Linked DNA regions of Prochlorococcus marinus subsp. marinus str. CCMP1375. The protein of the gene in region 2 interacts with the protein of the main gene of each other region in a pairwise test. Links are inferred from orthologs where the notes say so. Each region holds a gene or a part of one and is shown on either strand. Other genes may lie near its edges.

Evidence for each region.
Region 1: the proteins of eno (region 2) and rpe interact in binary tests that used the Escherichia coli proteins (3 or more experiments, as listed by UniProt). The link is inferred for Prochlorococcus marinus subsp. marinus str. CCMP1375 from one-to-one orthologs.

What each region holds. Positions count from the first base shown.
Region 1 is NC_005042.1:763,850-767,096, reverse strand. What follows is about bases 6-2,872. They hold rpe (ribulose-phosphate 3-epimerase), read left to right. Parts: upstream 6-1,000; coding sequence 1,001-1,744; downstream 1,745-2,872. Other genes in these bases: PRO_RS04125 (LptF/LptG family permease), read right to left, coding at 2,727-2,872; ccsB (c-type cytochrome biogenesis protein CcsB), read right to left, coding at 1,759-2,694; glpX (class II fructose-bisphosphatase), read right to left, coding at 6-792. In the rest of the region: more of glpX, read right to left, coding at 1-5; more of PRO_RS04125, read right to left, coding at 2,873-3,247. UniProt on the Escherichia coli protein: Catalyzes the reversible epimerization of D-ribulose 5-phosphate to D-xylulose 5-phosphate.
Region 2 is NC_005042.1:230,738-234,370, forward strand. Bases 337-3,240 are described here. They hold eno (phosphopyruvate hydratase), read left to right. Parts: upstream 337-1,091; coding sequence 1,092-2,390; downstream 2,391-3,240. Other genes in these bases: PRO_RS01170 (ATP-dependent Clp protease ATP-binding subunit), read right to left, coding at 337-538; gloA (lactoylglutathione lyase), read right to left, coding at 544-945; PRO_RS01185 (ABC1 kinase family protein), read right to left, coding at 2,428-3,240. Also shown: more of PRO_RS01170, read right to left, coding at 1-336; more of PRO_RS01185, read right to left, coding at 3,241-3,633. UniProt on the Escherichia coli protein: Catalyzes the reversible conversion of 2-phosphoglycerate (2-PG) into phosphoenolpyruvate (PEP). It is essential for the degradation of carbohydrates via glycolysis.

The DNA of each region.
Region 1 (3,247 bases), 530 kb from region 2 along the record:
ACCATCTGTTATCCCCATTTCATTGAGTCGAGCAATATTTCCTTCTTTAGTGTAATCAGCCCACTCTTTAGTCATAGCTATTGCAGGATCGTAAACCAACTGCCCTTGAAAATGGCCTCCTAGAGCTCGCATTGCTGCTGCCGAAATAACCCCCTCTGGAGCAGCTCCAATTCCCATTAGACAATGAGTCCCTGTGCCTGCAAAGCCACATGCAATAGCAGCTTGAACATCACCATCTGAAATAGGTTGAACTCTTGCGCCAGTAGAACGGATTTCTGCTATTAAATCTTTATGCCTAGCTCTATCCATAACTACAATTGTCAGTTCACTCACAGCCATGCCAAGACAACTGCTAAGAATATTTATATTTTCTGTAGCAGATTTCCTAATATCAACTTTACCTTTTGCAGCAGGAGGAGCTGCCAGTTTCTTCATGTAAAAATCTGGTGCATTAAATAAACCACCACGATCAGAAGCAGCCAATACAGCCATAGAGCCTCGCTGATTATTAGCACAAAGATTGGTTCCTTCACATGGATCTACAGCAAAGTCAACTCCTGGTCCTGAACCACTCCCAACCTCTTCACCTATATAAAGCATAGGAGCCTCATCTCTTTCGCCTTCTCCTATAACTATCCTTCCCTGCATTTGAATGGATCCCATCCTTTTACGCATAGCCTCTACGGCAGCTGCATCAGCTTCGTCTTTCTGTCCTAAACCTGTTAGCTCGGCTGAGGCTATAGCTGCCTGTTCGACAACTTCGAGAATTTCTTGAATGAGAGTGCGGTCCACTAGCTTAATTTCGTTTGATAAGTTTTTAGAGAAAAAGAAGCCAGAATAGCTTGACTACAGATGATAAACGAATGTGTCTAATCAAAAGGAGTGACCTCTGCTGAGGTGCTTCTGGTTTGCTTAGCGGTGTCAACTGTATCAGTGGAAGGAATTACCTTTCTAGTTGCACCTTCAATTAATAGAATCTATGACATTCAATTAAAAACAGATGAGTTCAGCATTTACTTCATCAAATCGACCAATTCAGATCATTCCATCTGTTTTACCAGCTGACTGGGCAAACATGGGGCAATGCGTCAAAGACCTTGAAGAAGCTGGAGTGGATCGTATCCAATTTGATGTAATGGATGGGAATTTTGTTCCTAATCTGACTTTTGGACCAGAAATGATTTCAGCCTGCAGAAAATACTGCAACGTTCCATTTGAAACTCAACTAATGGTTAGTCAATATAACTGTGAAACTATGCTTGAAGCATATGTTGAAGCAAGCAAGGGACCTAATGGCGAGCCAGGGGTCGTTATTGCTCATGTGGAAGCAAATGTTCATTTGCACCGAATACTTGGAAAAATCCGTCAATTAGGTGGTTCTCCATCCGTAGCATTAAATCCTCATACTCCAATGGAGATGGTCAAAGATGTTCTGGACATGGTCGATCATGTTCTTGTAATGACAGTCAATCCAGGCTTTGGAGGTCAAGCTTATATACCTACAATGCTCAATAAAATTAAGAGTTTAAGAGAAGTAATTGTTGAAAATAACTATGATATAGATATCGAAGTAGATGGAGGGATTAAAGCTGACTGGACGATCTCACAGTGCTGTGCTGCAGGTGCTAATTGTTTCATTGCTGGCAGTGGTATGTTTGCCTATCCATCCTTAAAAGAAGGTTGTGATGCATTAAGATCAGTAGCCAAAGATGCTCAAAACGGGAAACTACTTGAAAAGAGCTAGAAGTATATTTAAGCCTAAAGAAACCAACCATAGCTATGTAATCCAATACCCAGAAAGTTAACCCCTATATAACATATTAATATTATAAATAAACCTATAATTGCAATAATTGCGGGTCTTTTACCTTGCCATCCTCTACTTAATCTTGTATGTAAATATGCTGCATAAATTAGCCATGAAATAAATGCCCAGGTTTCCTTAGGATCCCAACTCCACCAGCTTCCCCAAGCCTCGTTAGCCCAAACAGCACCGCTAATAAGACCAAAAGTAAGAAGAAGGAATCCAAACGTTATAGTTCGATAACTTAAATTGTCTAATTCTTCCGATTTAGAAAAAGTAATAGGTATTAATTCGTCTATACTTTTAACTATATTTAGATTCTCAGATTTATTTTTAAAGCCTCCAATTCCCATAGAATTGCTGCGGATCTGTAATGTTTCCCGACTACTACTTAAAAGAACTACAAGTGATAATAATGAACCAATGAGCAATGCTGCATAACTGCACATAATCACACTTACATGCATTACTAACCAATTAGATTTCAAAGCCGGTACTAAAGAAGAAGATGCTTTAAGTTCATCTGGTAAGACAAAGCTAGCGAAAGCTATTGATAGTAAAGATATAGGTGTAAGTGCTGCTTGAATTAATGGATATGGAAAAGTTCTTTCTATTAGAAGTTGTATAAAAGTTAACCCCCAGGTAAGGAAGCAAAGCGATTCATAAAGATTACTGATAGGGAAGTGTCCAGATTGTATCCAGCGAAAAACTAATTGTATTGCAAGTAGGATATTGGCAGACGCTATTAATATTCTCACAATGGAAGAATTTGAATTCTCGCCAACATTCCAAAAAGAGAATGGTAAAGAAATTAAAATCAAGACAAATGCTAAAGATCCCAAAGTCAGAACAGGATCTAAACCATTAATATACAAAAACAAATTAATCATTAGAATCAAATTCATGCGATCAAATTTGGCAGCTAATCATCTGCTTTATTAAGCAAATAAAGACCTCCCGAAAGAGATATAATCACTGGAGACCATGCTCCAACGAATGGACTCAATGCTCCAGAAACTCCTAATGAGCTAAATACAAAGCTTAGAATGTAATAAGCTAATATTAAAACAATACTAAGCGCAAAGCCTTGCCCTTGAGTTGATCGTGTATTAGGACTACAGGCAAGGGAACTTCCAATCAAGCTAAACACAACGCATGCCATGGGTAGTGTAAATTTTTCTTGTATACGTACTTCCATTCTTCTAACTTCTTTAAGGTTGCCTGATAATTTATATAAATCTTTGGCTTTATATGCATCTGAAAGAGTCATATAGTTAGCATCTTTAGGTATCTTAGCTATTTTTTTCGGGCCTGAATCTAAAGGATATACATAATTTTCAAAACTAATAGAAGTTGAGCCTCCATTTGGGGCTATTGTAAGTATATTGCCATCATGAAATTCCCAATTAGCTTCTAAATTATTCCAGTATCCCTTTTTCGCAA
Region 2 (3,633 bases):
TATTTGATTTATATCCATTATAACTTGATTCTGAACCTATTCTTTTTGACTTTGCTTTTTTTGTTTGCTTGGGTATCTTTTTAAGTTCACCTTCTAGTATTTCACTTGTTAAACCAAGTTGTTTAAAAAGATTAGTTCCAATTCGATTATCACGCGCTATTGCAATAAGTAAGTGTGATATTTCAATGAATTTGGAGCCCCATCTTCCTCGAAAGGTATTTGCAGAATCAAGAAGAATCTCTAGGTCTTCTCCTATAAATAATTGTTCTGAATTTGACAATTCAATGTTTGCAAGAAATCCTTCTAGCTCATCTAGTACTTCTACATTGTCGATGGGCAGTGCATTGACAATATTTGCGTACTTTCTATTTGAAAATAAAACTTGAATAATGTGCTCTGTGTCTAAATATTCATGTCTCCATCTACGTGCTTCAGATTCACCTTCAAGTAAAAGAAGCCATGCTTCATCACTAAAACTATCAGGCGATGTAGTAAGACTTTGTTGAGCGAATGTAGATTTTCCCGTTTGATATGTCATATGAATCAATCTTTAATCTCTCGAGATGAAATATCAATCAATTCAATTTTGTAGCCATTTGGGTCTTCGATGAAAGCAATAATTGTTTGCCCATGCTTCATAGGACCGGGCTCCCTAGTAACTCTCCCCCCATTATTTCTAATGTTCATGCAGGTCTTATATATGTTCTTAACCCCTATAGCAATATGGCCAAAGCCATCTCCTAATTGATAATTGTTTTTGTCCCAGTTGTGAGTTAGTTCAAGGACAGAATGTTCGCTTTCTGCTCCATATCCTACAAAGGCTAGTGTGAAGCGACCTGAAGGATAATCTTTTTGTCTTAAAAGCCTCATGCCCAATATTTGGGTGTAAAAGCAAATCGATTCTTCAAGATCTTTTACACGAAGCATAGTATGAAGTAATTGCATGTTTTATAGCCTATTTGGACTCTAAACTATCTCGATTTTGATTTGTTTTTCAGGTTTTGAAAAAGCTTGTCAAATGCCAGAAACCAAAAAAACTAAGTTAATCGTCCCTAGAGCTCATAAGATCTTAAGAAGTTTAATTTTAAAAAGTGATTGATTCCCTTGATTTGGTTATTGATAGCATCTTTGCAAGAGAAGTGCTTGATTCAAGGGGAAACCCTACAGTTGAAGCTGAGGTATTGCTTGAAGGCGGAGCAAAAGGCAGAGCAATTGTTCCCAGTGGAGCAAGTACTGGTGCCTATGAGGCGCATGAATTAAGGGATGGTGGAACTCGCTACATGGGAAAGGGTGTTCTCAGAGTCGTAGAACATATAGAAGACCGCATAGCACCTTCCCTTTGTGGTTTATCTGCTTCGGATCAAGTAAATGTTGATCAAATAATGCGAGAGCTTGATGGTACTGAAAATAAAGAAAATTTAGGAGCAAATGCCATCTTGGCAGTCAGTATTGCAACAGCACGCTCTGCTGCTAATGCTTTTGGGATGCCTTTGTATCGTTATTTAGGTAATCCAATGTCTTCACTATTACCAGTCCCATTAATGAATGTGATTAATGGAGGAGCTCATGCTGCCAATAATCTTGATTTTCAAGAATTTATGTTGGTGCCTCATGGTGCTGAGAGCTTTCGCGAAGCTCTCAGAATGGGTGCAGAAGTTTTTCATACACTTAAGAAGCTTCTTTCAGATAAGGGTTTATCTACTGCAGTTGGAGATGAAGGAGGCTTTGCACCTGACCTTGAAAATAATAACGCTGCTGGAGACCTACTTGTTCAAGCAATTGAAAAAGCTGGATTTCGTCCAGGAGAAGAGATTTCTTTGGCTTTAGATGTTGCAAGCACTGAATTTTTTAAAAATGGCTTGTATCACTTTGGTGAGGGAAAATTCTCAAGTGAAAAGATGGTAGAAGAATTGAAAAAGTTAGTTAATTTATATCCAATTATTTCAATAGAAGATGGTTTGTCGGAAGATGATTGGTCAGGCTGGGAATTATTAACAAAAGAATTAGGAAATAAGGTCCAACTAGTTGGGGATGATTTGTTTGTCACAAATACAAAACGATTGCGCCAAGGAATAGATAGGAGTATTGCAAATTCTATATTAATTAAAGTCAATCAGATTGGTACTTTGACTGAGACACTAGAAGCAATAGATCTATCTCATCGTATGGGATATACAAGTATTATTAGTCATAGAAGTGGTGAAACTGAAGATACTACAATCGCTGATCTAGCAGTGGCAACAAGAGCTGGTCAAATCAAAACAGGCTCATTGAGTAGGAGTGAGAGAGTAGCTAAATACAATCAACTTCTTCGAATTGAAGATCAATTAGGTGCTCAGGCTGTCTACGCAGGATCTGTTGGATTAGGGCCTAGAGGTTTATCTAAATAACAGGTTTTCTATTATTTTATTTTAGTAATGGTGACTGTTATTTATTGCCTTTAATCCTTTCAATATTTTCATCCCTTCTTATTTTTATTTGTATCTTTAACCAATTTATTGAAATGGGTAGAGCGATAACTATAGGAATTATTGAGAAAAAAGATTTGTTGCTAGAGCCTAAAAGAGCAGCAGATATTCCAAGACATCCCAACAAGATTGATTGAGACATTGATTGCTGAGCACTAATCATTCTACGAAGTTGTCGGTCTGATTCACCCAGCCTTATTTGTAATTGAAGGTCCCCTTGTTCTAGCCTTTCTAGATTTTCATCTAAACGTTTGGGAAGACCTACCGCTTTAGTACCTAGTTCTCCAAATTGTCTACCAATTTCATTAATAAGGTCATTGGGATTAGAGTTGTTTGAATTCATTATTGTGATTAGGTATGGCTTTGTAATGGCTATTAAATTAAAGCTTGGATCAAGGCTTCTTCCTACCCCTTCAAAAGTAGAAAGCGCTCTCATCACAAAAATTAGTTCAACTGGCAACCTAAAAGGTTGTCCATAAACTAATTCATAAAGATCTACAGATAATTTTTCTATGACATCTTTGTCAAAAGGAGGAGTTAATCTTTCTTTTAGCATAATTCTTACAAGCCTTCGAACAGGGCCTAAATCAATTTCTTGCGCAAGCAATCCAGCCTCTTGTAATGCTTGAATTAATTTCGTTGCATCTTGAAGAGCAGCCGCACGAACCATGCTTCCAAGTTTGTTTCTAAGTCGATCAGAAATCATTCCCATCATTCCAAAGTCATAAAAGATGAGAGATCCATCAGATGAAACAGCAAGATTTCCTGGATGAGGGTCTGCATGGAAAAAACCATATTCAATTAATTGCTTTAAATAACTTGAAGCTCCTAGTTCTGCAATTTTGGAAGGGTTTACTCCGCTTTTTATAATTGCTGCTTGATCATTTATTTTTATTCCTGGGAGATAGTCTAAGCAAAGAACTTTTTGTGTACTTAGCTCCCAGATAACGCCGGGTATTTTGATATTTGGTTCATCAAGAAATTGTTGGCGAAATCTTGCTGCATATTGCGCTTCAATTCTAAAGTCAAGTTCTTTTAATAAGACTCTTTTGCATTCTTTGGCTATTGAAATCCAGTCCTTGCCTTTACTAAATGATTTATTCCTTTGAAGTAAGGCAGCTACTTTTTGCATTACTTCAAGATCAAGTCTGAAAAAGGCTTCCAA